3 regions of the Tatumella citrea genome follow, and region 3 is predicted to be linked to each of the others. Evidence: riboswitches for the same ligand, from Rfam matches in the RefSeq annotation. Region 3 holds a riboswitch; each other region holds the start of a gene.

The links. A riboswitch is a leader RNA that binds a small molecule or an ion and turns the genes downstream of it on or off. The one in region 3 is predicted to bind thiamine pyrophosphate.
Region 1: it holds a riboswitch for thiamine pyrophosphate, as region 3 does, so the genes downstream of both, thiB (thiamine ABC transporter substrate binding subunit) here and thiC (phosphomethylpyrimidine synthase ThiC) in region 3, are expected to answer to the same signal.
Region 2: it holds a riboswitch for thiamine pyrophosphate, as region 3 does, so the genes downstream of both, thiM (hydroxyethylthiazole kinase) here and thiC (phosphomethylpyrimidine synthase ThiC) in region 3, are expected to answer to the same signal.

Annotation. Positions count from the first base shown of each region.
Region 1 covers NZ_CP015579.1:3,446,638-3,457,559, forward strand. The annotation lists gene leuB (3-isopropylmalate dehydrogenase) at 1-493, shown strand, start outside; gene leuC (3-isopropylmalate dehydratase large subunit) at 497-1,897, shown strand; gene leuD (3-isopropylmalate dehydratase small subunit) at 1,908-2,513, shown strand; gene A7K98_RS16420 (MFS transporter) at 2,580-3,761, opposite strand; gene sgrR (HTH-type transcriptional regulator SgrR) at 4,002-5,663, shown strand; TPP riboswitch at 5,699-5,790, shown strand; gene thiB (thiamine ABC transporter substrate binding subunit) at 5,833-6,819, shown strand; gene thiP (thiamine/thiamine pyrophosphate ABC transporter permease ThiP) at 6,795-8,405, shown strand; gene thiQ (thiamine ABC transporter ATP-binding protein ThiQ) at 8,389-9,102, shown strand; gene A7K98_RS16445 (DedA family protein) at 9,092-9,856, opposite strand; gene A7K98_RS16450 (DNA polymerase II) at 10,034-10,922, shown strand, end outside.
Region 2 covers NZ_CP015579.1:2,786,328-2,797,249, reverse strand. The annotation lists gene A7K98_RS21395 (hypothetical protein) at 33-245, opposite strand; gene A7K98_RS13400 (TonB-dependent siderophore receptor) at 533-2,665, shown strand; TPP riboswitch at 3,026-3,116, shown strand; gene thiM (hydroxyethylthiazole kinase) at 3,155-3,970, shown strand; gene thiD (bifunctional hydroxymethylpyrimidine kinase/phosphomethylpyrimidine kinase) at 3,957-4,757, shown strand; gene yegS (lipid kinase YegS) at 4,762-5,679, opposite strand; gene trhP (prephenate-dependent tRNA uridine(34) hydroxylase TrhP) at 5,903-7,279, opposite strand; gene baeR (envelope stress response regulator BaeR) at 7,421-8,134, opposite strand; gene baeS (envelope stress sensor histidine kinase BaeS) at 8,131-9,525, opposite strand; gene mdtD (multidrug transporter subunit MdtD) at 9,522-10,922, opposite strand, start outside.
Region 3 covers NZ_CP015579.1:3,899,482-3,910,403, reverse strand. The annotation lists gene A7K98_RS18545 (DUF1176 domain-containing protein) at 1-372, shown strand, start outside; gene thiH (2-iminoacetate synthase ThiH) at 413-1,540, opposite strand; gene A7K98_RS18535 (thiazole synthase) at 1,533-2,318, opposite strand; gene thiS (sulfur carrier protein ThiS) at 2,321-2,521, opposite strand; gene A7K98_RS18525 (HesA/MoeB/ThiF family protein) at 2,505-3,266, opposite strand; gene thiE (thiamine phosphate synthase) at 3,256-3,909, opposite strand; gene thiC (phosphomethylpyrimidine synthase ThiC) at 3,906-5,825, opposite strand; TPP riboswitch at 5,911-6,011, opposite strand; gene nudC (NAD(+) diphosphatase) at 6,234-7,007, shown strand; gene hemE (uroporphyrinogen decarboxylase) at 7,104-8,168, shown strand; gene nfi (deoxyribonuclease V) at 8,168-8,842, shown strand; gene A7K98_RS18495 (YjaG family protein) at 8,905-9,495, shown strand; gene hupA (nucleoid-associated protein HU-alpha) at 9,686-9,958, shown strand; gene A7K98_RS18485 (DUF1481 domain-containing protein) at 10,123-10,782, shown strand; gene A7K98_RS18480 (IS4 family transposase) at 10,912-10,922, shown strand, end outside.

The sequences.
Region 1 (10,922 bases), 450 kb from region 3:
GTCATCCATTTTATGGCGTGAAACTGTGACAGAAATTGCCAAAGAGTACCCGGCAATCGAACTGGAACACATCTATATTGATAATGCGACCATGCAGTTAATCAAAGATCCTTCTCAGTTTGATGTACTGCTGTGTTCCAACCTGTTCGGCGATATCCTTTCCGATGAGTGTGCAATGATCACCGGCTCTATGGGAATGTTGCCGTCTGCCAGCCTGAACGAACAAGGTTTTGGCCTGTATGAACCTGCTGGTGGTTCAGCACCGGATATTGCCGGTAAAAACATCGCTAACCCTATTGCACAGATTTTGTCACTGGCCTTGCTGTTACGCTATAGCCTGAACGCCGGTGATGCCGCAGACAGTATTGAACGCGCCGTTAACCGTGCGTTAGAAGAAGGTCATCGCACCCGTGATTTAGCTGGTCAGGGTCCTTCTGTCAGTACTGATGAAATGGGCGATATCATTGCCCGCTTTATCACCGGAGAAAAATAAAAAATGAGCAAAACTTTATACCAGAAGTTATTTGATGCACATGTCGTCTATGAAGCAGAAAACGAAACCCCGTTACTGTATATCGATCGCCACTTAGTTCATGAAGTGACCTCACCGCAGGCATTTGATGGCTTACGCGCTCATGGCCGCCGTTTACGGCAGCCATCCAAAACCTTCGCCACCATGGACCATAACGTGTCTACCCAGACCCGTGATATTAATGCGTCCGGTGAGATGGCCCGTATTCAGATGCAGGAACTGATTAAAAACTGCGAAGAATTCGGCGTACAGCTGTATGACCTGAACCACCCTTACCAGGGTATCGTGCATGTTATCGGTCCTGAGCAGGGAATGACCCTGCCTGGCATGACCATCGTCTGCGGAGATTCACATACCGCTACTCATGGTGCCTTTGGTTCACTGGCGTTTGGTATTGGTACTTCAGAAGTTGAACATGTCATGGCAACCCAGACCCTGAAACAGGGTCGTGCGAAAACCATGAAAATTGAAGTCACCGGTGAAGCTGCCGTGGGAATTACCGCGAAAGATATCGTGCTGGCGGTGATCGGTAAAACCGGTAGTGCCGGTGGTACCGGACATGTGGTGGAATTCTGCGGCCCGGCCATCGAAGCGCTGAGCATGGAAGGCCGTATGACCCTGTGCAATATGGCGATTGAAATGGGTGCTAAAGCCGGACTGGTTGCTCCGGACGAAACCACTTTTAATTACCTGAAAGGCCGTCAGTTCTCTCCTACCGGCGAACAGTGGGACGAGGCTGTAACTTACTGGAAAAGTCTGAAATCTGACAGCGACGCGGTTTTTGATACCATCGTTACTCTGGATGCTGCTGATATTGCACCACAGGTAACCTGGGGAACTAACCCTGGTCAGGTTATTGCAATTAATCAGGCCATTCCGGCCCCTGAATCTTTCAGCGATCCGGTTGAACGTGCCTCAGCAGCAAAAGCACTGGCCTATATGGGACTGGATGCCGGCGTTAAACTGACCGATGTCGCCATTGATAAAGTGTTTATCGGTTCCTGTACCAATTCACGTATCGAAGATTTACGTGCCGCAGCAGCCATTGCCAAGGGCCGTAAAGTTGCCCCGGGAATCGTGGCAATGGTAGTACCGGGTTCAGGTCCGGTAAAAGCCCAGGCAGAGGAAGAAGGTTTAGATAAAATCTTTACCGATGCAGGTTTCGAATGGCGCCTGCCTGGTTGCTCAATGTGTCTGGCAATGAACAACGATCGGCTGAATGCCGGTGAACGTTGTGCCTCCACCAGCAACCGTAACTTCGAAGGCCGTCAGGGCCGTGGCGGGCGTACTCATCTGGTCAGCCCGGCGATGGCCGCTGCTGCAGCTGTGATGGGCCGTTTTGCCGACATCCGTGAACTGAACTAAGGAGCTTCTGATGGCCACTAAATTTACCCAACATACCGGGATTGTTGCGCCGCTGGATGCAGCCAATGTCGATACTGATGCAATTATTCCAAAGCAATTCTTGCAGAAAGTAACCCGTACCGGATTCGGTCAGCACTTATTTAATGACTGGCGTTTTCTGGACGATGCAGGGAAAATCCCTAATCCTGAATTTGTACTGAACAAACCCGTGTTCAAAGGTGCCAGTATTCTTCTGGCACGGGAAAACTTCGGTTGTGGTTCATCACGTGAGCATGCTCCGTGGGCTCTGACTGATTTTGGATTCCGTACCGTTATCGCCCCAAGCTTCGCTGACATTTTTTATGGAAACAGCTTCAACAACCAGCTGTTGCCGGTAAAACTGAAAGAAGAAGAAGTGGATGAGTTGTTCCGTCTGGTCGCAGAACAACCGGGGATCGAATTCCTGGTTGATCTTGAAAAACTGGAAGTAGTCGCAGGTGATAAACACTATCCGTTTACCCTGGACAGTTTCCGCCGCCATTGCATGCTTAACGGTCTGGACAGTATTGGCCTGACGTTACAGCACGAAGCGGCTATTTCGGCCTACGAAACCCGCCAGCCGGTGTTTCTGCGTTAAGCCGCAGCTGAGTCACTGTTTTTAGCCGATACCCCCTCTTTTGAGGGGGTTTTCGTTTCCGGCCTGTTATGCCGACTCTTTCACCCGCCAGGTCAGCAGTAGTGACACCAGTATCAATCCTGAGGCCAGCCAGTAAATTGCCTCATGCCCCCACCAGTCACTGACACTCCCCTGTAATAATCCGGCAAAAATCATCCCGGTAGAGACAGAGTTAGTAAACATAGTGGTCGCAACACCAGCCCGGCCAGGCATCAGATCCTGGAACCACAGCATAACCAGTCCGGCCACAATACCAATAAATATGGCATTCAACAGTTGCAGCATCAGCATACTGTGGAACGAATGAAACAACAGCATCCCCGGGTAAAACAGCACCCCTGCAAATACTGCGGCCAGCACCAGTGGGCGTTTACCAATTCGTTTCGCCATCAACCCCGCCAGCAGCATCACAGGAATTTCCAGACCCGCCGCAGTTCCCATAAAGATCCCCGCGACCTTCTCCTGCATCCCCAACGTACTACTGATATAGAGTGGCATATCAATGATGTACATAATGTTGCAGGTCCACATCAGCACCGACGCAATAAATAAGCGGCGTACTCCAGGTATTTTCCAGCCAGAGACAGTACTGCGGGCAATATTTGCCTCCGGAAAAATCTTCGGTACCGAAGGCAGGCTAAGCCGGATAAAAAACAATGCCACCAGAAACAACGACGCGGCCACCAGATAAAGGGTCATAAACCCCCAGTTCAGCGCCAGTGCAAACGAAAGCGGAGGGCCTATCACCCAGGCCAGCGACATCTGGGCCCGCATTAGTGAGCTGAACATCACGACTTCCCGCGAGGTATAGTCGGCATATTCCCTTGCCAGTGCAAAAATCTGTGGCATTACCACGGTTGAAAAAGCCGACAGCAATAATCCCAGACTAATCAGCAGCCAGTAGCTGCGGGTAAAAGCAAACACAATGGCATTGCCAATCGCCATCATGCAGCAAAGCATCAGTAAATTACGGCGATCTCCTTTCTTATCCGATCGCTTAGCTAGCAAAAAGCTGACCAGAATCCCGGTTATGGCATTCACGGTAAAAAACAGCCCGACTTTAAAGGGCTCAGCATGCAGTTCCTTACTGAGAAACAGGCTAAGTGTCGGTGCCTGCAACGCGCCGGCAATACTGACGATAAAGGTCACCAGCATAAAAAATACAAATATGGTGTTGCCTTTTGCTGGCTGAGGCTCAGGGGTTTGCATAGAAAAATACATCCGCATCAAAATGTGACGATAGAAAGATCATATAACAAATAGGGAAAAGCCGGCAGACATTGTCTGCCGGCAGAGCAATTAACACCCGAAATGTCGCAAATTTTTTTGAGAAAGATGAACAAAAGACGGGGAGCACAAAACCGGCATCGCAGACTTCCGTTCACCTGAAGTCTGCTCTTAATATAAGGAAATTAATATTGAGCAGTTTAAAAAAAGAGTTCCTCTTTTATGACAACCAAACGACTGAAAGAGCAATTTATCCGTCTGTGGGAACTGAGCCACGGTGAGGACCAGCAAACCACTCTGGCACAGCTGGCAGAACAACTGCATTGTTCTGCCAGGCATATCCGTAACCTGCTAAATCGTATGCAACAGCAGCAATGGCTGCGCTGGGAAAGCCACTCCGGCAGAGGAAAACGCTCCGGGCTGTACTTTCAGATAACCGCAGGTGAACTCCGTCAACAACAAGCCGAAGCACTTCTGGAACAAGACCAGACTGAACAGTTACTACAACTAACAGGAGATCAGTCACGGGTACGGCAAATGATACTGGCAAGGCTCGGCCGCAGCTTTCGCCAGGGGCGACATATTCTGCGGGTACCCTACTACCGGCCATTGCTCAGTTTACTCCCGGGCTCACCGCTACGGCGCAGTGAAACTCACATTGCCCGGCAAATATTTAATGGTCTGGTACGGGTTGATGAGCTTTCCGGCGAAACCGGTCCCGATATTGCCCATCACTGGCAACAGCTCTCACCATTGCACTGGCGATTTTATATTCGCCCTGCGGTTCACTTTCATCATGGTCGTGAACTGCAGGTCACCGATATTATTAGTAGTCTGCAGCGCTTAACCAACCATCCTTTGTTTTGTCATCTGGCAAGTATCGACTCACCGGCGGCCTGGATTGTGGATATCCATCTGACTTCTGCTGATGAATGGCTGCCCTGGCTGCTTGGCAGCGTTGCTGCCCTGATACTGCCCGCAGAATGGCAAACCATGCCCGACTTTGCCACTAAACCCAGCGGTACGGGCCCCTATTACGTGGTGGAAAACCAGAAAAGCCAGCTCCGTATAGAAGCGTTTGATGACTACTTTGGTTATCGCCCACTGATTGACAATGTCACTATCTGGGTATTGCCGGAAATCAGTGAAGATCTTGTTTATCAGGGCCTGACATTACAGGGAAATGAAAATCAGCAAACCACCGGAGAGAGCCGGCTGGAACAAGGTTGCTATTTTATGTTGTTCGATCAGCGTTCAGCGCTTGCTCGCCAGCCATCAATACGACGCTGGCTGAGTAATTTGTTTAACCCGGACAATTTATTGCAACAGGCCGCCTCAACACACCAACGCTTCTGGTCTCCGGCGCGAGGGATGTTACCTGACTGGCAACACACCTGTTATGAGTCTCTGTCAGAAAAGCCGGACGGCCTTACTCATCTCACGCTCTGCTGGTACGGCTCACATATTGAACATCTGGCCATTGTGAAGATTGTGAGCCCACTACTCGCCCGTCATGGCATCCGGTTAATCAGTAAAGAAGTCAGCTACCAGCAATGGTTTAACGGTGATGCCAGTGCCGATCTCTGGCTGGGGAGTTGCAACTTCACCGCCCCGTTGGAGTGGTCGGTGTTTGCCCTGGTCTGTGAAATGCCGCTTTTTCATCACTGCCTGGGAGATGAACTCTCGCTGTCGTTACCATCCTGGCACCAGAAGGTACTCAATACAGAACAGTGGTACCAGCAATTACATCACCGCCATCTCCTGCTGCCACTGTTCCATCACTGGCTGACATTACAGGGACAACGAAGCATGCGTGGCATCCGGATGAATTCGCTGGGCTGGTTTGATTTTAAATCAGCCTGGTTTGTTCCACCGGAACTTTGATGCTTTCACCACGGCCGTGAATTGACTAGAATAAGCCGTTCTCAACGGGGTGCACATTGTTGCTGAGATATACCCGTAGAACCTGATCCGGTTAACACCGGCGTAGGGATTTGAGACTGACTCACTCAGATCCTTTGCGCACAAAAATTCCCGCCTCAAGGAGCGCAAAGTGTTAAAAAAAGTTCTGCCTGTATTATTGCTGATATCTGCCCCGGTTCTGGCCGCCAAACCAGAACTGACCGTTTACACCTACGACTCTTTCTCGTCAGACTGGGGCCCGGGACCCGCCATTAAAAAAGCCTTTGAAACTAACTGCAACTGCACCCTGAAATATGTCTCCCTCGGTGATGGCGTTGCTCTGTTAAACCGCCTGAGAATGGAAGGGAAACACAGTAAAGCCGATGTCGTAGTCGGGCTGGACAACAATCTGTTGGATGCCGCGCAAAAAACCGGCCTGTTCGCACCTACACCAGTTGATTACAGCCATCTCACCGTACCAGGCGGCTGGAATAACACAACCTTTGTTCCTTATGACTACGGTTACTTTGCGTTCGTGTACAACAAAAAACTCCTGAAAAATCCCCCGACCAGCCTGAAACAACTGGTCGAAAGCCCGGAGAAATGGCGGGTTATTTATGAAGATCCACGGACCAGTACTCCGGGACTTGGCCTACTGCTGTGGATGCAAAAAGTTTACGGCGACCAGGCTCCGGCTGCCTGGCAGAAACTGGCCGCCAAAACAGTGACCGTGACCCGTGGCTGGAGTGAAGCTTATAGTCTGTTCCTGAAAGGGGAAAGTGATCTGGTTCTGAGCTACACCACCTCACCGGCCTATCATATTATTGAGGAGCATAATTCTGATTATGCCGCCGCCAACTTCCCGGAAGGTAACTATATGCAGGTGGAAGTGGCAGCCCGGCTGAAAGACAGCCCACACCCGGCGCTGGCAAAACAGTTTATGCAGTTTGTCACCAGCCCGGCCTTCCAGCAAACGCTGCCGACCGGGAACTGGATGTATCCGGTCATAAAAACCACTTTGCCAGCGGGTTATCAGCAACTCACGGTTCCTAAAACTGCCCTGCAGTTTACACCTGAAGAAGTCGCTACTCACCGCGATGCATGGATTAGCGCATGGCAGAACGCAGTCAGCCACTGATGCCTCGCTGGTTAATACCAGGGCTGCTGGCAGCCCTGGTCACCTGTGGTATAGCGCTGCTGGCTTTCGCAAGCCTGCTTTGGAATGCACCTCTGACTCACGGATATCGCTGGCTGAGCGATCCTTATCTGCGGCATGTCATCGCTTTTTCCTTTGAGCAGGCAGCATTATCCACCTTACTCTCTGTGCTGCCGGCGATTCTGGTCGCCAGAGCACTCTACCGACGCCGCTTTCCGGGCCGAAAACTGCTACTCCGCTTGTGCGCAATGACACTGGTACTGCCGGTATTAGTGGCGGTGTTTGGTCTGCTGAGTGTCTATGGCCGAGATGGCTGGCTGGCAAGCCTCGCTACTCTTGCCGGGTTCCACTACAGCTTTTCTGTCTATGGTCTGCAAGGGATTTTGCTGGCACACGTCTTTTTTAACCTGCCACTGGCAGCCCGGTTATTGCTGCAATCTTTAGAACAGATCCCAGCCGAACAGCGTCAGTTGGCAGCACAGCTCAATATGCAGGGATTTTACCTGTTCCGTTGGCTGGAGTGGCCCTGGCTGAAACGCCAGTTACTGCCGGTGGCTGCGCTGATTTTCATGCTCTGTTTTGCCAGTTTTGCCATTGTACTAGCGTTGGGCGGCGGGCCACGGGCAACGACACTGGAACTGGCGATTTTCCAGGCACTTAGTTACGATTTCGACCCGGAGAAAGCCGCAGTACTCGCGTTGGTTCAGTTGAGTTTCTGTCTGCTGCTGGTATTGCTCAGCCTGCGGCTAAATACAACGCTGGCTGGTAACAGTCCGCTGGTCAGTCACTGGCGTTCCCCGGACGATCGCTGGCGCCCCAGAATTACCGACAGTCTGGTGATCATTCTGACTTTGTTATTATTGATCCCGCCTGTACTGGCGGTGGTAATTAATGGTCTGAACCCTAATCTGTTCAGTTCATTACGTCAGTCCGGACTTTGGGTAGCCACCTGGAATTCTGTCAGTATTGCAGTACGCGCAGGGGTGTTATCAGTCATCCTGACCATGATGCTACTGTGGAGTAGTCGTGAGTTGCGGCTGCGCGGAAATCTGCTGCCAGCGCAATTGCTTGATACCAGCGGTATGTTGATCCTTGCGATGCCAGGAATCGTACTGGCCAGCGGAATTTTTATGTTTTACAACAGCACCAGCGGGGTCCCGGATTCTCCGGAAAATATCATTGTACTGGTGAATGCCCTGATTGCCATGCCCTATGCCCTAAAAGTTCTGGATACGCCAATGCGTGATATTGCCCAACACTATAACCAGCTCTGTCTGTCACTGGGAATTCAGGGCTGGCAAAGAATACGTCTGGTTGAAGAACGGGCACTGAAGCGGCCGCTGGCTCAGGCACTGGCCTTTGCCTGCGTACTGTCGGTAGGTGATTTTGGGGTGGTATCGTTATTTGGCAGCGATGATTTCCGGACTCTGCCGTTCTACCTTTACCAGCAGATTGGTGCCTATCGCGGACAACAGGCAGCAGTCAGTGCCCTGCTGCTGTTACTGGTGTGTTTTGTACTGTTCACTTTGATTGAAAAAATTGCAGGAAATCATGCTGACGCTGAATGATTTGACCTATCACTATCAGTCACAAACGATGCGCTTCTCAATGCAGATAGCGCGGAGCCAACGGGTCGCCATTCTTGGCCCCAGCGGCGCGGGTAAAAGTACTCTGCTCAGTATGATAGCCGGCTTTTTGCCACTCAGTGGCGGTGAGCTATGGATTGACGGGAAAAACTGTACCCGATTGCCCCCTTCCAAACGGCCGGTATCGATGCTGTTCCAGGAAAATAACCTGTTTGCTCATCTGACCGCCGGGCAAAACCTGGGGCTTGGATTGCATCCGGGACTGCGGCTCACCCGTCAGCAGCAGCAACAGGTAACAGATATTGCCGCCAGTGTTGGATTGCAGGGACTGCTGGACAGACTCCCCGGACAACTATCAGGCGGGCAGCGCCAAAGAGTCGCACTGGCCCGTTGTCTGTTACGTCAACAACCGGTGTTATTGCTGGATGAACCTTTTTCGGCACTGGACCCGGCACTGCGTCAGGAAATGCTGATACTGACCGATCAAATGTGCACCGCTCATAATATTACATTACTGATGGTGTCACATAATCTGGAAGATGTCCGGCAAATTGCCGGACAGACTTTGCTGGTGAATGATGGTCACATTGTCTGGCAGGGAGAGAGTCAGACACTGCTTAACGGAGAGGTTGCGGATGCAGAACTGCTCGGCATCTCACCCGCGACAATCAGGCAATAAATACCCGCCATAATAGTTGTCGAAAATGCGGCATCATCGGATCGAACTGTAAACCCACCAGCCCGGCAACGGCCAGAATAATCAGTAACGGTGCGAGCCAGCGCAGGCGACCGGCCGGCAACAGTTTGCTGGCCCAGTCCTGTTTTTTGGTGCCGCGTAACCAACGCCACCCGGTCCAGACAGCCAGCCACAGAGCGATAGCTTCGGCCAGTAGCAGCCACTTAAATAAACTGGTTTGCGCATTATGAGGTGCGTCAATCACCACTCCGGCCAGAATACCGGGTAACAGATAAACCGGCGGCCACAAAATACAGCCAATAATGTTCGGCGGAAGAAATTTCTTCACTGGTAATTCCAGCATCCCCGCCAGCAGTGGAATCAATGGCCGGGTAGGACCAACAAACCGGCCAATCAGAATCGTTGCCACACTGTGTTCATTCAGGGCATGTTCAGTTTTGTCCAGTAAATTGCGATGCTTTTGCAGATATTTCCAGCGATGCAAAGGGCCCTGGAAACGCCAGCCTATATAGAAGGAAAGCCAGTCGCCCAGCAGACACCCTGCCAGCCCTGCCCCCCATGCCGGATACAAACCAATTTTTCCGCTGCCAATCAGTGCGCCAAGACTTGCCATCAACACCGTTCCCGGGAGGATCAACCCCACCAGCGCCAGAGACTCAAAAAAAGTCACCACGGCGACCGCAAACAAAGCCCACTCCAGTGACTGAGTCAGAAGGTGTTGGATCCAGACTTCCATAAACATTCCTCACGTAAACTGAGCCTGGATTGTCCAGAGCAAGCGCACAGACGTCAAGCAATGTCTGAGCTTTAATACAAACAAATACAAAACCACACATCAGGCTATGACCCCGGGGAATGCCGGTCCCTCCCGGCAGATATGTTATACTCCGGGGAGTGAAACTCCGGAGATCCCGTGAATAATCCCCAACCTGGCTTTCTGTTAACCCGTCACTGGCGGGATACCCCTCGTGGCATCGAACTGACCTTCTGGCTGGCAACCGACCAGGGGCCGGTGCAGATTCGTGTGCCGCCGCAGGAAGCTGTCGCGTTTATCCCGCAGTCTGCGGCAGATGAAGCGGCAAAGCTGTTAAGCGGCGAAAGAAATATTCGTTTGCTGCCATTGCAGCTACGTGATTTCCACCAGCAACCTCAGTCCGGTCTTTACTGCCGTCAGTACCGGCAACTGCAGCGGCTGGAGAAAGTTCTCCGTGAGCAGGGAATTCCGGTGTATGAGGCCGATATCCGCCCGGCAGAACGCTTTCTTATGGAACGGTTTATCACCGCCCCGGTATGGTTCAATGGTGAGCAGGACGGCACGCTGATTGATAATGCCCGGCTGAAACCACATCCTGATTACCGGCCAACGTTAAAGTGGATGTCTCTGGATATTGAAACCAGCGAACACGGAGATCTCTACTGTATTGGCATTGAAGGTTGTGGCCAGCGTCAGGTGATGATGCTGGGAGAACCAACAACGGAAAATCAGCAGGTTGATTTTCAACTGGATTACGCAGCTACTCCTCAGCAGTTACTGGAGATGCTTAATCAGTGGTTTGTTGACCACGACCCCGATGTCATCATTGGCTGGAATCTGATCCAGTTTGATTTACGGGTTCTGCAAAAACATGCCGACCGTTACCAGATTCCGTTAAGGGCCGGGCGTGGTGGCAGCACTCTGGAATGGCGGGAACATGGTTTTAAACCCGGTGTCTTTATGGCGCAGGCCGCTGGCCGACTGATTGTTGATGGTATTGAAGCGCTCAAATCTTCGTTCCGCGAATTCAGCTCTTTTAGTCTGGAAA
Region 2 (10,922 bases), 1.1 Mb from region 3:
CGGTTACTTATTAATTAATAACATGTTGATTATTATTTTTGTAATTTCAAACCACGGATGGCAGGAGATAACACATTGATTTTGGTGGGGGCATCCCCGGGGTTATGTCGGCCGTTTAGCGGGCGAGGCAGGATGCTTTTGGCCACTTTCTTCACAGGATTCATTACATTTTTCGGTAGTGAATAAACACCATTAAAAGTAGGTATTTTTGCCTTTATGATCTTTTTTTGAGCTTGTTTTTGCAAGGTGTGTTTTTCAGGTTGTTGATATTTTTGATTTAAAATTTAATTAGCTGTCTATAGATATTGTGGTGTTTCAGCGGCTTAAATGTAATGAATAAGATTTATTTTTTATTTACTACTACATTTTTTCATGTTGAAATGATTATTAATCTCATTTGCAACTGTGTCTTGTTACAAATTAATTATCATTCCTGTCTTCGGGCATTACTGTTCCATTTGAACCGGGTACGGGAATTCATCGCAATTAACCAAGCAACACAACCCGTGTTAAGAATCTGGGAAAGGCAGTAATGAATCAAAATAAAAACTTCAGACACCACAAGTTCCCGTTAAGTAAAATGTGGCTTGTCGTTTCTGGCGGAATATTAATTTCTTCAGTCAATAGCTATGCTGCTGACGACAGTAATACCCTGACGGTAACGGCACATACCGCAAAGCAACAAGCTGATACCGGATATTCCAGCCCGGAATCTTCGATTGCCAGCAAAACACCCACCTCAAAACTTGACGAAGCGCAGTCAATCAGTGTGGTGACCAATAAGCAGCTTGAAGATTACCAGGCCAGCAGCGTGGCTGACGCTATGCGCTTTGTCAGTGGCACCGCTCAGTCAAATACCCTGGGGGGAACCGAGGACGGGATTACCCGTCGTGGTTTTGGCTCCAACTCAGACGGTTCTATTTTCCGTGATGGCATCCGCAGCAGCCAGGGGCTGAATCTGGATGCTACTACTGATCATGTTGAGGTACTGAAAGGTTCCTCGTCCCTGTTATACGGAATTTTAAATCCGGGGGGATTGATCAATGTAGTCAGTAAAAAGCCACAGTACGACTGGCATACCATTGTTGGCGGGCATTATAACAGCACCGGTGGCGGGGCAGGCAGTATTGATGTTACCGGGCCTCTGGGCGCAGGTTTTGCATTCCGTCTGATTGCTGAAAAACAAGATCAAAGTTACTGGCGTAATTTCGGTACTGATAAACATAACTTAATCGCGCCGTCATTACAGTGGTATGGCGATAAAGCCAGCTTTTTTGTCAGTTATGAAAGCTTTGAATATGATATTCCTTACGATCGTGGAACTGCGTTTGTTAATGGCAAACCGATTAATATTGGTTATAAAACCCGTATTGATGATTATTCCAACCACGCATGGGGTCGTAATCAGACATTTAATACCCACTGGGATTATCAGTTTAACGATATCTGGTCTACCCGCGTCACCCTGGGAATGAACCAGCGTCAGTACAGCAGTAATACCGTGACGGCTACTGCCATTAATACTACCACCGGGGTGGTGAGCCGTCGTCCGGATGCCTTCCGTGGCTTTAACCACAAAACGAAATATGTTTCCTGGGATATCATTGGTACCCCGGAAATTCTGGGCATGACGCATAATATGGTGTTTGGTACCGATTATGAAATGGACCAGACCTATCGCGCTCGTGCTTTCAACGGTAAAGTAAATAAAGATTTTACCTTAAGCAATCCGGTGTATGGATTAGAGACCATTACCGACAGCACAACAGAAAAGACCGCTGGCAGGAATTTACTCAACCGTCTCCACAGCCGCTCAGTTTATCTTAAAGATAATGTCGATCTGACTTCCCACTGGACAGTGGTTGCCGGCGCCCGTTATCAACATTATGAGCAGCGTGAATCGACGGGCAGTGCATCGACTTTATCTTACAACGATATTGGTAACCGCTTCCTGCCGCAAACCGGACTGATCTATAAGCTGACACCGAGTGTTTCTTTCTATGGCAGTATGAGTAAGTCCTTTACGCCGTCAACCGACCCGGATGACTACGGAAATGTTGCCGCACCGGAACACGGCACCACGTATGAAGTGGGTAGCAAGTGGCAGATCAATCCGTCGTTGTTAGCCACCGTTGCTCTGTATCGCATTGATGAGCGTAATATTCCGCTGTCACTGAACGGTAATACCTACTCGGTGAATAAAGCCCGCTCCAGTGGGGTTGAGTTTGAGTTAAACGGTGAAATTTATCCGGGCTGGGATTTAAGTGCTAATTACAGCTACGACCAGGCCAAAATTGTTAATGACACAACTAATTCAGATAACGATGGCAATCGCCTGCAGAACGCGCCGCGGAATTCCGGTGGTGTCTATCTGAGCCATACTGTACAGGTTAATCCGTTGCCGGGCAGCTTCAGAATTGGTGGTGGCGCTCAGTATATGGGTACCCGGGCGGGCGACCCGGACAACAGCTTTACTCTGCCGGACTATATAGTGGCTGATGCGTTTATCGGTTGGGATAATCAGCTGATTGGTAAAAAGACCCACTTGCAGTTGAACGTGAATAACATTTTCAATAAACATTATTACACTTCCAGCGGCGGTAATTTACGTGTGCCGGAAGGCGAGCCACTTAATTTTGTTCTGAGTGCAAGTGTTGAGTTCTAAAACTCAGGTTTAACACCGTTAATCCGGGGCACGGTTCAGCGAAAAATCCGTTGTGATTATTTCTGATGAATCGTGCCCTGTTCAGTTTTTCCCTTGCCTTAACAGCGTTCTTAATCAACCTTCAGTGCCATGATGGTTAATCTGGCGTGATCAGTGAATATCTTCCCGCAGTTTGCCATTTATCCACCCGATTCCCCGAAAGCCCGGTGAACCAGTGGGATAAGCGGATTCCTTTACAGCGACTAAGTCTGAGTTTATCGGGAGGGCGGAGACGCGGGCCTTTTATGATTTACAAGACTTTCGGTTGGCATTACTATCCGCAATTAAGGTTAGTCCGCTGTGATAACCGCAAAATTTTAATCAAATGACTCGGGGTGCCATTTATGGCTGAGAAATACCCGTTGAACCTGAACCGGATAATGCCGGCGGAGGGAAGTCTGATGCCGGAACACCGGTATCTGTTTCCTGACGCCCGTCAGGAGCGTTGAAATGTCTGAAATCACCTCTGTTTATTCTGCCCGTCAGTCTGCTGCATCCTGGCAGCAATTTTCTCTGGCGCCGCCGTTAGTACATTGCATGACAAACCTGGTGGTACAGGCCCAGACCGCTAATATTTTACTGGCAGCCGGTGCGTCACCGGCAATGGTGATCGATCCGCAGGAAGTGCAGGTAATGGCCCGCCATGCAGGCGCATTACTGATCAACGTAGGTACATTAACGCAGGAACTTACCGAAGCGATGCAGCTGGCGGTGGACGCTGCCAGAGAGGCGGGAGTTCCCTGGACTCTGGATCCCGTTGCTGTAGGCGTACTGCCATTGCGTACCAGTTTTTGTCGTCGTTTGCTTGATGCTTCACCGGCGGTGATCCGCGGCAACGGTTCAGAAATACTGGCACTGGCCGGGGCAGGTTCCGGAGGACGAGGGGTCGACAGCCTGGAGGATTCATCCCGGGCCGTGGATGCCGCAGTCAGGCTGGCGACTGACTACCGGACCATTGTCGTGGTCTCCGGAGAGACCGATTATGTCACTGATGGTCGTCAGATTATCAGAGTGCAGGGCGGATCGCCGATAATGACAGCGGTTACCGGTACAGGATGTGGCCTATCGGCGCTGGTTGCTGCCTACAGTGCATTGCCGGGGGAAAGGATTAATCATGTAGCTGCGGCCTGTCAACTGATGTCGCTGGCCGGAGAACAGGCTGCCCGCCAGTCTGCCGGGCCCGGCAGTTTTGCCGTTGAGCTGATTGATGCTATCTGGCAATTACGCCACGGCCAGCACCAGGAGGTGACTGATGCTGCGCATTAATGCACTGACGATTGCCGGAACAGATCCCAGCGGTGGTGCCGGAATTCAGGCAGACCTGAAAACGTTTTCTGCGCTGGAAGCTTACGGAACCAGCGTAGTTACCGCGCTGGTGGCGCAAAATACCTGTGGTGTTAGATCGGTTTCCCGTGTGCCGACTGAGTTCGTCCGCGAACAGTTGTTGGCGGTGCTGGACGATGTCAGGATTGATACCCTGAAGCTGGGGATGCTGCATAACGCAGAAATCATTCGTATGCTGGTGGCCGAACTGTCGAATTCGGCAGTGCCATGGCGGGTGCTGGACACCGTGATGCTGGCTAAAAGCGGCGATCCATTGTTGGATCCACAGGCAGTAGCCCTGTTAAGGGATTCACTGTTGCCGGAAGTCTCGCTGATTACGCCAAATCTGCCGGAGGCCGCGGCACTACTGGGATGCCGCGAAGCTACCAGCGAAAAGGAAATGCTAAACCAGGCAAACCAGTTACTGAGTACCGGATGTCAGGCCGTATTGATTAAAGGCGGCCATCTGAGGGGGGAGGAAAGTCCGGACTGGCTGGTGAGTCAGGGGATTGAGCAGCGTTTTACCACCCCGCGTATTGATACCCGAAATACTCATGGCACCGGATGTTCTCTTTCGGCGGCATTGGCAGCTTTACGGCCACGCTATCCTGACTGGCCAGCGACTGTGTCAGCAGCTAAACAGTGGCTCTCCGGGGCAATTGCGGCAGCGGACAGTTTGCAGGTCGGGCAGGGCAACGGCCCGGTGCACCATTTTTATCGTTGGTGGTAATTAGTCAAATCTGCCCGGTGTGACCGCCGAGTAGCGGGCAGTGTTCAGGCAACCGACAGCTAATTGCCTTTGGTAACAGTTCGAACCGAAAATGGTGACCATGTAGCGGTTCTCCGTCCAGGTTAAAAGTCATGCTGTGTCGGGCTTTGATTTCCAGCTGGTGGCAACGGCTGGTGATCACTCCCGGATTACCCGGAGTGCCTGCCAGATTATGTAACAGGGACGGTAGCCACTGTTCGGCAGTGACAATACTAATATCAAGGAGCCCGTCATCAATCAAAGCAGTCGGACACAATTGCTGCCCGCCACCTGCCTGACGTGCGTTGCCAATACCAATCACCAGAGCATCGCCTTGCCAGTGAAACTCATCACTGATCAGTTCGCACTGATCAGGTTGCAGCGTATCCATCCGTAACAGACCATGGACGACGTAAGACAGACCTCCGAGGGCTGCTTTTAACTTGTCCGGTGTTTCGGTGGTTATACGGGGGCCAAATCCACCGGTTGCCATATTGATAAAATAACGTTGCTCATTCACTTTCACCAGGTCGACAGCCGACACGTCGCCCTGTAAAGCCAGCCGCAAAGCGGCTTGTGTGGATTCCGGAATTGCCGCGGAGCGGGCAAAATCGTTGGCGGTGCCAAGAGGCAATATTCCGAGCAGCGGACGAGCCTCCACGGCAAGTTTTGCCAGTGCAGTAACCAGCTCATTCACCGTTCCATCACCACCGGCAGCAATCACAGTATCGGCCTGAATTGAACAGGCTTCTTCCAGAAAACGACTAATATCACCCTGTTCCCAGGTAACACGGACATCAATCTGATGCCCTTCATCCCGCAGCTGATAAACAGCCTGGCGCAGGAATTCATCGGCAGCACTTTTGCCGTTGACTATGAGCATGGCTTTACTGCTGGATTTCATGCGTCTGTTCCTGAAAAGACATGCGAATTAACGGAATTTATACCATAAAACCGTGGGTTGCCGCAGCGGGGAAACTCAGATAAAAGAAAACCCGCCAGGGGGGCCAGGCGGGCGAATGAGGTGGATTCTGAGGTAATCAGAGAATCTTTATCCTTCGTTATAGTGTGATAATTGTAACCACTGTAATGACGGATAACTGTGATCAGATTCTAAATAGCGAAACTTATGCCTGCACGGCTGACGCGTGTGGAGCCTGGGTAGTCGCTCCAACCGGCAGGTTACGTAATAACAGGGCATATTCAAGGTTGATATCCTGAGGTACCCGCATCCAGACTTTATGTCCATCGCCCGGGGCAACGTCTGTTGGCTGATTTTTGCTGTTCAGCATTTCATCCAGCGTGAATGTCAGATTGCCTGCAGGGGTCATGATTTCCAGACTATCATTCAGCAAAAATTTATTTTTTACCGCGACTTCTACATAGTCTTCACGGCGTTGTCCGGTAAATTCTCCGACAAACTGTTGGCGGTCTGAGACCGAGTATCCTTGCTGATAATTCTGGTAGCTGTCATGGGTATGGCGGCGAAGAAATCCCTCGGTATAACCACGATGAGCCAGCCCCTCCAGGGTATCCAGCAACGATGGATCGAAAGGTTTACCGGCCGCAGCGTCATCAATCGCTTTACGATAAACCTGGGCTGTGCGGGCACAGTAATAGAATGATTTAGTGCGTCCTTCAATTTTGAGCGAATGAACTCCCATCTGGCTCAGCCGCTCCACATGGGCAACGGCGCGCAGATCTTTAGAGTTCATAATATAAGTGCCATGTTCGTCTTCGAAAGCACTCATCGGCTCTTCAGGCCGCATTTTCTCGGTGATCAGAAACACTTTGTCGGTGACCGGACCGCTGCCAAGAGTGGGCTCAACCTGCTGTACCGGAATGGGCTGGTATTTTTCCACAATATTGCCGACGTTATCTTCTTTTCCTTCCTGAACCTGATAATCCCAGCGGCAGGCATTGGTGCAGGTGCCCTGATTCGGATCGCGTTTATTCAGATACCCCGAAAGCAGGCAACGTCCGGAATAGGCCATGCATAATGCGCCATGAACGAAAACTTCCAGTTCCATCTCTGGCACCTGGTTGCGGATTTCTTCGATTTCTTCCAGAGAAAGTTCTCGGGACAAAATGACACGGCTCAGTCCCAACTGCTTCCAGAATCTCACGGTCGCCCAGTTGACGGCATTTGCCTGAACCGACAGGTGGATGTCCATTTCAGGAAAAGCCTCGCGAACCAGCATAATCAGCCCGGGATCAGACATGATCAATGCGTCAGGCTGCATATCTACCACTGGTTGCAGGTCACGGATAAAGGTTTTTAGTTTGGCATTATGCGGAGCAATATTCACCACCACATAGAAGCGTTTGCCCAGTGCGTGAGCCTCCTGAATTCCCTGGCGCAGATTCTCATGGCTGAATTCGTTATTGCGAACCCGCAGACTATAACGTGGCTGCCCGGCATAGACGGCGTCGGCCCCATAAGCAAAAGCATAGCGCATGTTTTTCAGGGTACCGGCAGGGGAAAGAAGTTCAGGCTTAAACATGGTCATTCTCGTTTCTGATATCAGGTCAGGACACCCGCACAGGGTGTTGTCAGAGCCGAAAAAATTCGACCCTACAAAATGAAGGGGAATTGTAGAGGGGCAGTGCAGGGATGTAAATCACTTCTGCTGCTAAAACGCTTATCAGTGCAGTCTGCTTTTATGGGTATCCCAGCGATATCCGATGCCATAAACCGCACGGATAAAGGTTTGCTCGCTGTCCATATTTTCCAGTTTGCGGCGCAGGTTCTTAATATGACTGTCGATAGTCCTGTCGGTCACTACGCGGTAATCGTCATATAACAGGTTTAACAATTGCTCACGGGTAAAGACTTTGCCGGGTTCCTGTGACAATGTTTTCAGCAACCTGAATTCTGCCGGAGTCAGTTCTATTGGCTGGTTATCCCAGCTGACCTGAAAACGACCGGTATCAATTTCCAGCCCCGGAATATTTTCAGAAGGCAACTCATCACGACGAGCCAGGCAGCGACGAAGAATGATTTTGACCCGGGCGACGACTTCGCGCGGACTGAAAGGTTTGCAGACGTAATCATCGGCACCGATTTCTAGCCCAAGCAGGCGATCGATTTCTTCACTGCGGGCAGTCAGCATAATCACTGGCAGGTCGGAAAACTGGCGCAACTCACGGCAAATACTTAATCCGTCTTTGCCCGGTAACATTAAATCGAGAATCATCAGATCCGGCGGGAATTCCCGGACCTGAGGGATAACCACATCACCCCGTGAAACGACAGTTACCTGATAGCCCGCGGCTTCCAGGTAATCTACCAGCAACTGCGCCAGTTTCGGTTCATCTTCTACTACCATAATCCTTGCTGAAAGTTTCTCTTCGGTCATGAGTCCGGCCTGTCAGTAGTGAAAGGGAGCTTCAGTCTGATAGTAACACCTCCAACGGCTGAGTGCTGACAGCTAATTTCGCCCTTATGGGCATCGGTGATGGCACGGCAAATGGCCAGACCTAATCCGGAGCCGCCACTGGCACGGTTGCGGGAGTTTTCCGCGCGATAAAATCTGTCAAAGATATGTTGCTGCTGTTCGTCGGTCAGACCGGGGGCGCTGTCAGAGAATTCTAAATACCAGCCGTTCGATTGTGCGGATAGCGTCACGCTCAGTTCCCCCGGAGCATGGGTATAGCGCAGGCTGTTTTCCAGCAGGTTATGGCATAGCTGACTCAGTCGGTTAATATCACCATAAAACGGTGCCTGATGCGGGCAGTCGCAGGTCAGCGTGAGCCCTGCAGCCTCAAAACGTTGCTGAAAAGCGGTAGTTACATGGTTTAGCAGTTCAGTTAAATCGCAGTTCATCATCTGATAACGCAATGCGCCTGCATCTGACAGTGCCAGCTGGTGCAGATCATCGACCATTTTTTTCAGAATCATCACTTCACTTTGCAGTGACTGCAGAGCTTCGGGCGTCATGCGCCTGACTCCGTCCTGTATCGCCTCCAGTTCCCCCTGCAGTATGGCCAGCGGAGTGCGCAGTTCATGGGAAATATCCGCCATAAATGCCCGCCGGTTGGTTTCAGTTTTTTCTAAAGACTCTGCCAGCTGATTAAAATCTCGTGCCAGCTGACCAAGTTCATCCTGACTGGTTACTTCAACCCTGGTGGTCAGTTGTCCGGCTGCCAGCTGATGTGTGCCATTTACCAGTCGTTTCACCGGTGCCAGTAAGCCACGCGCCAGCAGCCAGGTGACAATGGCAGCCAGCAGGGTAGTCAGCCCGACGATGATCCAGCTGGCTCTTTTTTGCTGACGATCAAAATTGATATCTGTACTGCGGGTAAGTTGTTCCGGCGGAGAACCTAATACCCAGCCCACTGTTTTGCCATCGGTAGTGATAATCGGATGCTCGACCCGTTCATAGGGCATACTCTCCCGCGGCCCTATCAGTACCCGGTGTTGAAGATCAACTATCCAGAATGGTGTTCGCCAGCCGGGACGCGGATAGTTACCCTGCTGCTGATTTTGTTCCAGTGAACGTAACAGGGAGTAGATGATCCGGTTGTTATTTCTAAGAAATGTCCAGTTGCCGTGCTGTTGGTACTGTTCGGCCAGCGCTTCACTCAGCAGGTTTAATCGCTGCTCATTGCTTTCACGAATATAGTCAACAAACCCGTGTTCAAAACTGAGTCTGACGGCCCAGTGCATGGTTACCAGTACCAGCAGGCAGGTGCCAAAAATAGTGACAAACAGCTTGCTACCGATATTAAACGTCCAGCGGCTTTTCATCGGCGTTTACCTGTTTTTTTTAACAGACTGTTGCGGCTCAGATCCTGTGGAATATGCCAGAACACCCCAATTGGCAGCCAGAGGAAAATACCGATAGCTACCCAGAGATAACTAAAAGTATGGCTAAGTGTCGTGGTATCCATTAACTGCTGGTGGCTAAAAGCTCCCATCGCCAGCCCGGCCAGGGTCACTCCGGTACTCATCGAGAGCTGCATCACCATGGACAACAGGCTGTTCCCCGAAGAGGCCAGAGTATCCGGCAATTCTTTCAGCGTCAGGGTGTTCATGGTGGTAAACCGGACAGAATTGACACCACCCAGGATAAACAGAACCAACGGCAGGATATAAATAAGGTTAAATTTCATCAGCACCGGTAGCATCAGAACAATCAGACCAAGCAATAACGTCGAGCTGATCAGTGCCATCCGGTAGCCTACCTGGTTCACCAGCCTGACCACAACCCGTTTGATTAACATACTACCGGCAACCATCGGCAGCATCATCAGGCCGGCATGAAACGGACTAAATCCGAGAGCCAGTTGCAGAAACAGTGGCATGGTAAATGGCAACATCCCACTACCGGTCCTGGCCACCATACTGCCAATCAGCCCGATGCGAAAAACGTGGTTCTTAAATAAATCCAGACTGAACAGGGCATTTTCACGGCGCCGGGCGTAACAGGGATACAGTATCAGGCAACCAATACCACTGGTCAGCAGTACCGCCAGTAGTAAATTATGGCTGGCAGTCCACTGGTGGCTTTCCAGTGCCAGGGTCAGTGCAGCCATGGCGATTGCCAGCATCAGAAAGCCCGGAAAATCAAACCGACGGCCGGGCAGACTGTAATTTGGCAATAGTTTCAGGGTAGCAATGGTACCGACAATGCCCACCGGCAGGTTTATCAGAAAGATCCAGTGCCAGCTGGCATATTCGACCAGCAACCCGCCTACGGTCGGGCCTGCCATTGGACCGAGCTGGCCGGGCAGAGTCACAAAAGCCATGGCTGCCATATATTCGGAGCGTGGCACAATTTTCATAACTGTCAGACGGCCAACCGGCACCATCATCGCACCGCCAATCCCCTGTAACACCCGCGATAAAATTAACTGGTCGAGATTACCGGAAATGGCACAGCACAGAGAACCGAGAGTAAACAGCACAATGGCGCTACAAAAAACGTTTCTCACTCCGAAGCGGTCTGCCAGCCAGCCACTTAGCGGCAACATCATGGCCACAGTCAGCACATACGAGACAACAACCATATGCATATTTAGCGGGCTGTTATTCAGGGCTTTGGCCATAGAGGGCAGTGCAGTATTTACAATCGTGGTATCCAGCGACTGCATAAAAAAGCCGAAAGCGACTATCCATAATTGCCAGCGAACCGAAGTCGCTGG
Region 3 (10,922 bases):
CTGGATAAGAAAAATGTGCTGGTCATGATTAACTGCGTCACCGGCGCTTATCAGTCATCAGGCATTTTATTTGTGACGCCACGGAATCATCCGGATCAGGCAAAAGAAGTCGAACTCACATTACCACTGAAAGATGATCAGGGAGATCCTCAGACGATCAGTTGGTTCACAGATGTCAGTTATGATCCTAAGACGGCAATGCTGACGCATATTGCTCGTGGCAGAGGGATCGCCGATTGTGGTGAAAGCGGTGCCTGGCGCTATGACGGGCATAATTTTCAGCTAATGAGTTATCACAATCAGCCGGACTGTGATGGTGGAGCTCCCGGTAACTGGCCTTCTGTCTGGCTGACTCCGGGATTCAAAGAATAACGCCGATGATAAAACGGGCGCTATGCGCCCGTTAGTTTTTTCAGGCAGACTCTCTGCCAAAATAATATTCCCAGTCTTTCCACACCGGTTGTAGTCCCGCCCGCTGCAAAGCCGCAGCGACTACCTCTGGCCGACGATGATCATCTGGTGAGAACTGTTCCAGTGCATCATTGTTCTCTGCATAACCTCCGGGTGCTGTCTTTGAAAAGGCGCTGGCAGTGGTAACCACAATCGGAATTGCATGATCGCGAAATGTCGGAGATTCGCGGGTAGAGAGTGAGATATCCGTTTGCGGAGAGAAAATGCGAAATGCACACATGCTCTGCAACAACTGTCGTTCACTCATCAACGAGGCCGGGGTAATTCCCCCGGCACAAGGTCGCAGACGAGGGAAGGCAACGGAATAACGTGACTGCCAATAGTGTTTCTGTAACCAGTTAAGGTGCTCGCCCATCATCAGACAATCGGTGCGCCAGTGGCCTGACAATCCGGCCAGCACCCCAAGACCGATTTTATCAATCCCGGCACGGCCCAGCCTTTCAGGGGTTTGCAGACGAAATAAGAAATCCTGCTTATTCCCCCGTAGATGGTGTGTCGCATAGCAGGAGGCATGGTAGGTTTCCTGATATACCAGCACACCGTCCAGACCCAGGCCGCGTAACTCCCGATACTCCTGTTCCTTTAATGGCTGAACCTCCATCATCAGTGAGCTGAATCTGCGTCTGATATCCGGAAGATGCCGGCGAAAGTAATCCATTCCCACTTTGGTCTGATGTTCACCGGTTACCAGCAGTAGCTGATTGAAACCCAGTTGACGTATCGCTTCACACTCCTGGCTAATCTCCAACCCGTCGAGTGTTTTGCGCCGGATGCGATTGCTCATTGAAAAGCCGCAGTAGGTACATTCATTAGCACACAGGTTTGAAAGATAGAGTGGTGCGAAAAAATTAATCGTGTGACCGAAACGCTGGCGCGTCAGTTGCTGTGCTCTGGCAGCCATAGGTTCGAGATAAGCTTCCGCGGCAGGGGAAAGTAATGCCATCAGGCCAGTGATACCACTCACCGCACCAGACAGTGCGCGTTCTACCTGCTGCTGCGTCTGGCTGTCGATTTGCAGACGTAATGCATTCTGATCCAGCGTTTGCCAGTAATCAGAGAATTCAGCCATTGCTGTTCTCCTCTACCAGCCCTGCATCAAGAAATGCCGTTAACGGGCTACTTGGGCTGGCGTGATGCTGAATAGCGGCAGGGCCTCTGGCCAGGTAACCGGCTTCGGTGGCTAGCGCAAAAGCTCTGGCGGTAGCGACAGGATCGCGGGCAGTGGCAATGGCAGTATTCACCAGCACAGCATCAGCTCCGTACTCCATAGCTTCGCAGGCATCCGAAGGCAAACCAATTCCGGCATCTACAATCACCGGGACATTGGCCTGCTCTATGATGATTTGCAGAAAGTCGCGGCTTAGCAGCCCTTTATTACTGCCGATTGGCGCACCTAATGGCATAACCGCAGCACACCCGACGGCTTCCAGCCGCTTACACAACACAGGGTCAGCCCCGCAATAGGGTAGTACCACAAATCCTTCTTTTACCAGCTGTTCTGCGGCTTTCAGGGTTTCTATCGGGTCTGGCAGCAAGTAGCGACTGTCGGGGTGAATTTCGAGTTTTACCCAGTGAGTACCCAAAGCTTCCCGGGCCAGGCGTGCGGCGAATAATGCTTCACCGGCAGTCTTGGCTCCGGAAGTGTTTGGCAGCAACATCACGCCGGATTGCAACAGTGGCGCCAGAATATCATCCTGTCGGCTGTTGAGATCGATTCGCTTCATTGCCAGGGTGGCCAGTTGAGATCCCGATGCCTGCAATGCTTGCTGCATAACGGTTGGTGAAGAAAATTTTCCGGTGCCCGTCAACAGACGAGAGCTGAAAGTTTTATCTGCTATTTTTAACATTGTTAGCCTCCGGCAATGACCTGAAAAACCACGACATCATCATTCTCCTGCAGCAGATATTCTGGCCAGCCAGCGGCGGGGATTATCTGGCCATTGACCGCCAAAGCCGTACCTTTCTGGCGTACCCGGAGTTGTTGAAGCAACTGGCTAAGGGGACAGGAAGGGCTGACAGATATCAGTTTGTCATTAAGCGTAATCTGCATGGGCTTCTCCGCATACCGGACAGTCTGCAGCCGGTGTGAGTTGCAGACGACGCCATTGCAGTTCACGACCGTCAAACAGAATCAGTTGCCCTGACGCAGCACTGTGACCGGTAGCGATCAGCTTGATTGCTTCCAGCGCCTGCAGGCTCCCCATCATGCCAACCACCGGCCCTGCGACTCCACTGTTACGGCAGTTTCGCTCTGGTTCTGCCGAATCCGGCCACAGACAACGGTAACATCCCTGCGTCCAGGGAGGCGTCAGTACCAGCAACTGCCCGCTGAATCCTACCGCACTGGCAGAGACCAGCGGGATCTGTTGTTCAATACACCAGCTATTCAACAACTGACGGGTCGCCATATTGTCACTACAGTCGAGGACTAGTGTGGGTCTGGCCGGTAAGCGGTTTAGCTGCTCAGCATCTATCCGTTGTGCCAGGGCATGCAGGTGAACCGAAGGATTGAGTTCATGCAGTGTGCTGGCTGCCAGTGTCGCTTTCTGTTTGCCGGTGTCATTGCTACGGAACAGGATTTGCCGTTGAAGGTTGCTGATGTGCAATGAATCATCATCAGCCAGCAACAGTGTACCTACACCGGCAGCTGCCAGATACAGAGCGGCTGGTGAGCCTAGCCCTCCCAGCCCGACGACCAGAACAGTTGAGTTGGCCAGTTGTTCCTGACCCACCGGGCCAATTTCCTCCAGCAACAGTTGGCGGCTGTAACGCATAAAATCCTGGTCACTGAGCATCTGCGGTACCTCTGTGTGCTTCAGCCACCCGTGACTGCAACTGTGCCACGGCATCTCGCCAGTCTGCCGCTGCCGTAATCGCACTGACGACGGCAATACTACCTACTCCGGTGGCCAGTACGTCAGCAGCTCTGTCGATACTTATCCCGCCAATCGCGACGGTAGGTATTCCGGCCAGTTGCCGGACATGATGACGCAGGTTGTCCAGCCCCTGAGGCTGAGATGGCATCTGTTTGGTATTTGTCGGGAAAACATGACCGAGCGCGATATAGGAAGGGTGAAGAGGTAAAACCCTGGCGATTTCATGACTATCATGGGTTGATACCCCTAAACGCAGGCCAGCCTGCAGGATCGCATCCAAATCCGCAGTGTCTAAATCCTCCTGTCCGAGGTGTACGCCATAGGCACCATGTTTAATGGCCAGTTGCCAGTCATCGTTAATAAATAACCGAGCCTGGCGGGCAGCCGCCAGACGGATACTATCGATGATGGCCTGTTCTTTTTCGGCGGCACTGCCTTGTTTCATCCGCAACTGCAGGGTCATTACCCCGGCATCCAGCAGCCGGGCTATCCATTCAACACTATCTACTACGGCGTATAACCCACAGCGCAGTGGTACCGGCGGAAATTTCTGCGTCATTATTTCGCCTCCGCATCCGCCACTACCTGCTGATAAATTTCACTACCGCTGTCGCGGAAACGCTGAGACATTTCCAGCATACCTTCATCAATCACGACCGCCGGCCCCGGGTTTTTGCTGGCAAAATCACGGACTTCCTGGCTTATTTTCATTGAGCAGAATTTTGGTCCGCACATCGAACAGAAGTGAGCGACCTTACCGGATTCCTGTGGCAGGGTTTGGTCGTGATAGTTGCGGGCAGTCTCCGGGTCGAGAGCCAGGTTAAACTGGTCTTCCCAGCGGAACTCGAAACGGGCTTTAGACATAGCATTGTCGCGGATTTGTGCTCCGGGATGCCCCTTAGCGAGGTCAGCGGCATGAGCAGCAATTTTGTATGCGATCAGTCCCTGTTTTACATCTTCTTTATCCGGCAGGCCGAGGTGTTCTTTCGGGGTGACGTAACACAGCATTGCGCAGCCAAACCAGCCGATCATCGCGGCACCTATGCCTGAGGTGAAGTGATCATAGCCAGGCGCGATATCTGTGGTCAGCGGGCCGAGGGTATAAAATGGAGCTTCATGGCAATGCTCCAGCTGCTCAGTCATATTCCGCTGAATCATATGCATCGGGACGTGGCCCGGACCTTCGATCATGACCTGAACATCATACTCCCAGGCAATTTTAGTCAGTTCTCCCAAAGTATGCAGTTCAGCGAATTGTGCTTCGTCATTCGCGTCCTGAATGGAGCCCGGACGCAGCCCGTCACCTAATGACAGAGAAATATCGTAGCTGGCACATATTTCACAAATCTCCCGGAAATGGCGATAAAGGAAGTTTTCCTGATGATGCGAAAGGCACCATTTCGCCATAATGGAACCACCACGGGAAACGATCCCCGTCAGACGTTTTGCGGTCATCGGGACATAGCGCAGCAGGACACCGGCATGAATAGTGAAGTAATCGACACCTTGCTCAGCCTGCTCCAGCAGCGTGTCTCTGAAGATCGGCCAGTTGAGATCTTCAGCGATCCCGTTAACTTTCTCCAGCGCCTGATACACCGGTACTGTTCCTACCGGGATCGGGCTGTTGCGCAGGATCCACTCACGGGTTTCATGAATGTTCCGACCGGTAGACAGATCCATCAGGGTATCAGCCCCCCAACGGGCAGCCCAGACCAGCTTTTCGACCTCTTCTTCGATAGAGGAGGTAACCGCAGAGTTACCAATGTTGGCATTGATTTTCACCAGAAAATTACGACCGATAATCATCGGTTCAGATTCCGGATGGTTAATATTGGCCGGGATAATTGCCCGACCGGCAGCCACTTCCTGGCGCACAAATTCGGCAGTGATGGTTTCCGGGAGCGGGTCAAAAAAATGTTTGCCCGGATGCTGCTGAAGCAATACCTCACCGGAAATCCGCTCACGCCCCATATTTTCACGCAGGGCAATAAACTCCATTTCCGGAGTAATTATTCCCTGACGGGCATAATGCAACTGGGTAACACAGTGCCCTGACAATGCTTTACGGGGCTGAGGCAAATGTTGGAAGCGCAGGTCGTCGAGGGTTTCATCTGCCAGGCGCTCGCGGGTATAGGCTGAGCTGGTGGCAGGAATATCTGCCGAGTCCTGACGTTGTTCAATCCACGCTTGGCGAATTCGTGGAATACCACGATGAATATCCGGGGTAGCGGTTTCGTCACCAAACGGACCTGACGTGTCATATACAGGAATCGCTTCGTTTTCTTCAACAACAGGATTTTCAGTCGTTCCGCCAATCCGGGTTGGGCTTAGTTGTATTTCACGCACCGGAACTCTGATATCCGGGCGTGACCCGGTGAGCCAGCGACGCCGCGAGGCCGGAAACGACTGACTGCTCAGTGAATTAATGAAATTACGTGCTTGTTCGCGTTTTTCACGACGGGATAATTTTTCAGACATAGCTCTATTTCCTGTAATCAAAGAAATACGCTTGTCCGGAGTTCGGATGGAGTGACAGAGAGATATGCCGGCAGGCACACTCAGGCTGAACTGTACTCTTGTTCCCTTCGCAGGTACTAACCTGATCAGGTTCCGCGGATCCCGAATTAACGGTCTCAGCCCCGGGGGGCACTCCGACAAGATAACAGGCTGCAGAAAATTTAGATGATGCAGCCATGGGTGATAAGTCACCGTGGCTCAGCATAGAGCGGTTCAGTGTGAAGTACAAGCCCCTGGTGTTTGTCAGGTTGGTCTTCTGTGTGAACGGCTGCATTTTTCTGCCAGACGCTGACATTACTCTGGTGGGTGGTACTATGGGGTTCACAGTGATCGTCGTGATATATCAGAAAAACAATAAGGTGATGATTGATGGAACGCGAAATAACCGCTTCAGACAGCGGCTGGTGGGTAGTGAGTCAGCTGAATAAACTCTGGTTACCCGGGGGAGAACTTCCCCACGGCAACGCTAAGGATTTTTCGCTCAGTGGTTCTCGTGGCCAGCCGATAGGGGAATGGCAGGGCGAAACTGTCTGGCTGGTGGATGACTCAAAACCTCAGGATATGGCGTCACTACGCCAATTGCTACAGGGTGACAGCGGGTTATTCAGAATGGCCGGACGCGGAGTTCAGCTGGCAGAATTTTATCGCTCTCATCGCTATTGCGGTTATTGTGGCCAGGAAATGCATCGTAGCAGGACAGAATTTGCCTGTCTGTGCGGGCATTGTCATGAGCGTTATTACCCACAGATAGCTCCCTGCATTATTGTTGTTATCCGCCGGGGAGATCAGTTATTGCTGGCGCAGCATGTCAGGCATCGTAACGGAATTTACACCGCCTTAGCCGGATTTACCGAAGTCGGAGAAACTCTGGAACAAACTGTTGCCCGTGAGGTTATGGAAGAGAGCAATATTAAAATCAAAAACCTGCGTTATGTCGCCTCACAACCCTGGCCTTTTCCACAATCGCTGATGATGGCTTTTCTGGCTGATTATGACAGCGGCGAGATACGCATCGATCCGAAAGAGCTGCTGGATGCTGGCTGGTATCGTTACGATGAATTACCACAGCTTCCTCCTCCGGGAACTATTGCACGCCGGTTGATTGAGGATACGGTAGCATTATGCCGGCAGGATGAGGAGTAACCGGCAGGTAACAGAAACGTTACCTTACTGGTGCAGAGTTAGAACAAGTATGGGTTTGTGTATATAATACGCGCCTGATTTCGAGAGAGCCTGATTATGAGCGAATTAAAAAACGACCGTTATCTGCGTGCCTTACTGCGGCAGCCAACGGATGTGACTCCGGTATGGATGATGCGTCAGGCAGGCCGCTATTTGCCTGAATATAAGCAGACCCGGGCAGAAGCTGGTGATTTTATGTCACTGTGTAAGAACGCTGAACTAGCCTGTGAAGTAACTCTGCAACCTTTGCGCCGTTATCCTCTGGATGCAGCTATTCTTTTCTCTGACATTCTGACAATTCCGGATGCGATGGGGCTGGGGCTGTATTTCGAAACCGGTGAAGGGCCCCGTTTTTCTTCTCCGATAAGCTGCGCGGCAGATGTCAAAAATTTGCCAATCCCGGATCCGGAGCAGGAACTGGGTTATGTAATGAATGCAGTGCGTACCATCCGCAAAAATCTGCAGGGTGAGGTTCCGCTGATTGGCTTCTCCGGCAGTCCGTGGACGCTGGCCACTTATATGGTCGAAGGCGGCAGCAGTAAGGCCTTTACCAAAATCAAAAAAATGATGTACAGCGATCCTTCGGCATTGCATGCCTTGCTGGATAAACTGGCAGAGAGTGTCATTCTGTATCTGAATGCACAAATCCGTGCCGGAGCGCAGTCCGTGATGGTATTTGATACCTGGGGTGGCGTATTAACCGGTCGTGATTACCGGAATTTCTCGCTCTATTACATGCATAAAATTGTTGATGGTCTGCTGCATGAAAATGAAGGCCGCCGGGTTCCTGTGACTCTGTTTACTAAAGGTGGTGGGCAGTGGCTGGAGGAGATTGCAGATACCGGATGTGACGCGATTGGTCTGGACTGGACAACTGATATCGCCAATGCCCGCCAGCGGGTCGGACATCGGGTGGCTTTGCAGGGCAATATGGACCCTTCGATTCTCTATGCCCCTCCGGCGCGTATTGAGCAGGAAGTCTCGACCATTCTTGAAGGATTTGGTCAGGGTGAAGGACATGTATTCAACCTCGGTCACGGTATTCATCAGGATGTACCTCCTGAGCATGCCGGAGCTTTTGTTGAGGCCGTTCACCGCCTGTCTGCGGCATACCATAAATAATGTCAGCCGACGTTGCGGCGCTTAAAGCTGAACAGCTTTCACGGGCAGCAGAAGTTGTCCGTGAAGGACTGAGCGAGGATTTCTCTCCGGCCTTTATTGGTGGAGGAGATGTCGGTTTTGAGCAGCAGGGCGCCGTGGCAAGGGCTGCATTTGTGGTGCTACGCTGGCCGTCTCTGCAAATGGTGGAACACCGTGTTGCGCGGGTTCCGGTCACCTTGCCCTATATTCCTGGTTATCTCTCCTTTCGTGAATGCCCTGCTTTACAGGCAGCCTGGCAGCAACTGGAACATCGCCCGGAGTTATTGTTTATTGACGGGCATGGTATTTCCCATCCCAGGGGCTTAGGCGTGGCCAGCCATTTTGGTTTACTGGCCGATGTGCCGACGATTGGTGTGGCCAAAAGCCGGTTATGTGGCGACTATTTGCCACTGGCGGAAGAAGTGGGTGCCTGCCAGCCATTATTATTCCGGCAGCAGCAGGCTGGCTGGGTACTGCGCAGTAAGCAACGTTGTAATCCGCTGTTTATTTCTGTTGGCCACCGCGTGAGCCAGCAAATGGCACTTTACTGGACTCAGCAATGCCTGCGCGGCTATCGTTTACCTGAACCCACCCGACTTGCTGATGCCGTTGCTTCACAGCGCAAAGGCTTTCAGCGCTGGCTGGAACCACAATAACGCTGTGAAATGGTGGCTTTTGCGTTACACTTCTGCCAGCTAATTTATAATGAGTACTTGTCATGTTACGTAACCCCATTCACCTGCGTCTGGAAAAACTGGAAAGCTGGCAACATGTGACCTTCATGGCTTGTCTGTGTGAGCGTATGTATCCGAACTATCAGGCATTCTGTCAGCAGACTGAATTTGCAGATCCACATCTTTATCGGCGTATTCTTGACCTCGTCTGGGAAACGCTGGTGGTGAAGGGTGCTAAAGTTAATTTCGATTCTCAACTTGAGAAGCTTGAAGAGGCTATCCCTGATGGAGAAGCCTTTGATGTTTATGGTGTCTACCCGGCAATAGATGCCTGTGTAGCACTGAGTGATTTACTCCACGCCCTGTTAAGTGGTGAAAGTTTGACCTACGCAGTGGAAGTGAGTAAAACATCTATCACGACTGTTGCTATGCTGGAAATGACTCAGGCTGGCCGGGAAATGACCGATGAAGAGCTCAGAGAGAACCAGGCCGTCATTGACGAATGGGACCTGCAATGGGAAATATTCCGCTTGCTCGCAGACTGCGAAGAACGCGATCTGGAGTTGATCAAAGGGCTGCGTGCTGACCTGCGGGAAGCCGGAATTAGCAATATCGGTATAAGTTTTAACCAGTAAGACGATAAAACGTGATTTCAGGCCTGATTTAGCATACCAGAAGGCTTCACATCAGCCCCCTGTCTGGTCTACATTTGGGGGGCTAAAAATTGTGGCTATCGGTGTGTGCAGACTGAAGGGTGTCGGAACATTTGGCTTTTCACTCGCATTCGTTGCTTAGCAGGCGATAAATACACTTTAAGGATAACTTATGAACAAGACTCAACTGATTGATGTGATCGCAGAAAAAGCGGACCTGTCTAAAACCCAGGCTAAAACTGCACTGGAATCTACTCTGGCTGCGATTACTGAGTCTCTGAAAGAAGGTGATGCAGTTCAGCTGGTTGGTTTCGGTACTTTTAAAGTTAACCACCGTGCAGAACGTACTGGCCGCAACCCGCAGACTGGTAAAGAAATCAAAATTGCAGCTGCAAACGTTCCTGCGTTCGTTTCCGGTAAAGCTCTGAAAGACGCCGTTAAATAAGCGTTGCACCCCGGGTGCGAAACGTTTAGTTAACAGAAGGGGCAGCAATTTGCCCCTTCTGTTTATTATCTTCAGCTTCTGTCTCATCCCTGTCTGCTGCTTTCCTTTGTATAATTATCTCATTCGTTGCTCTGACCGGCTGTCATGAATATGAAGGAGAGAAAATGTATTTCACCGGACGGAAAAGTATTTTTAGCCTGGTCTGTTTGTTGCTGGCAGGCTGCAGTTCTTCCCAGAAACTCCCGCCATTCAGTGCCTCTGGCTATCTTGCCGATCGGGGTGTCGTCCGCTTATGGCGAAAAAATACCGCTTCTGATGATGTCACGATACGTGTCCTGTATACGCCGTTCGACCAGGGAGTGAGCGAAGAATCGGAATATCACTGGCACGATGACAAACTCGTTTCTGTCAGCCGACATATCAGTGGTGCTACATCAGACGATGTGACTCTGAGATTTGATAATCAGGGTAATGTCAGTTTTATGCAGCGTCAGCTGAAAAACCACCGCGAATCCGTCAGCCAGCAAACGATTGAGCTTTATCAGTTTGATGCCGGCAGGATGTTGAGCATCAGTAACGCATTACAGGCAGGGAAAATACGCCTGCAGCAGGGCATATGGCAGCAGAGGAATACGGTCATCACCTGTGATCACCAACAGGTTCAGGCGGGGCTGGGGCCGGAAGCATTACAGGTGATTAGTCAGAGTAAATCTGGTACAGCTCCGTTGTATATCTCCTGGCTGCAAGGTCCGCAGGGCACACAATTACTGAAAGCCACCACCGATAATTTATGCCATAACCAGCCAACAGCCGAAGATCTGTAGCCGGAAGATTGAAGAACGCCAGCAATAAAAAAAGCAGGCCGAAGCCTAATGCCGATCGTTTAAGGATCATTTGACCGATCCGGTGGTTGGTGTAAAAAGGGTTCATGTGCAGACATGGACCCTTTTTAAATGGAACTTTC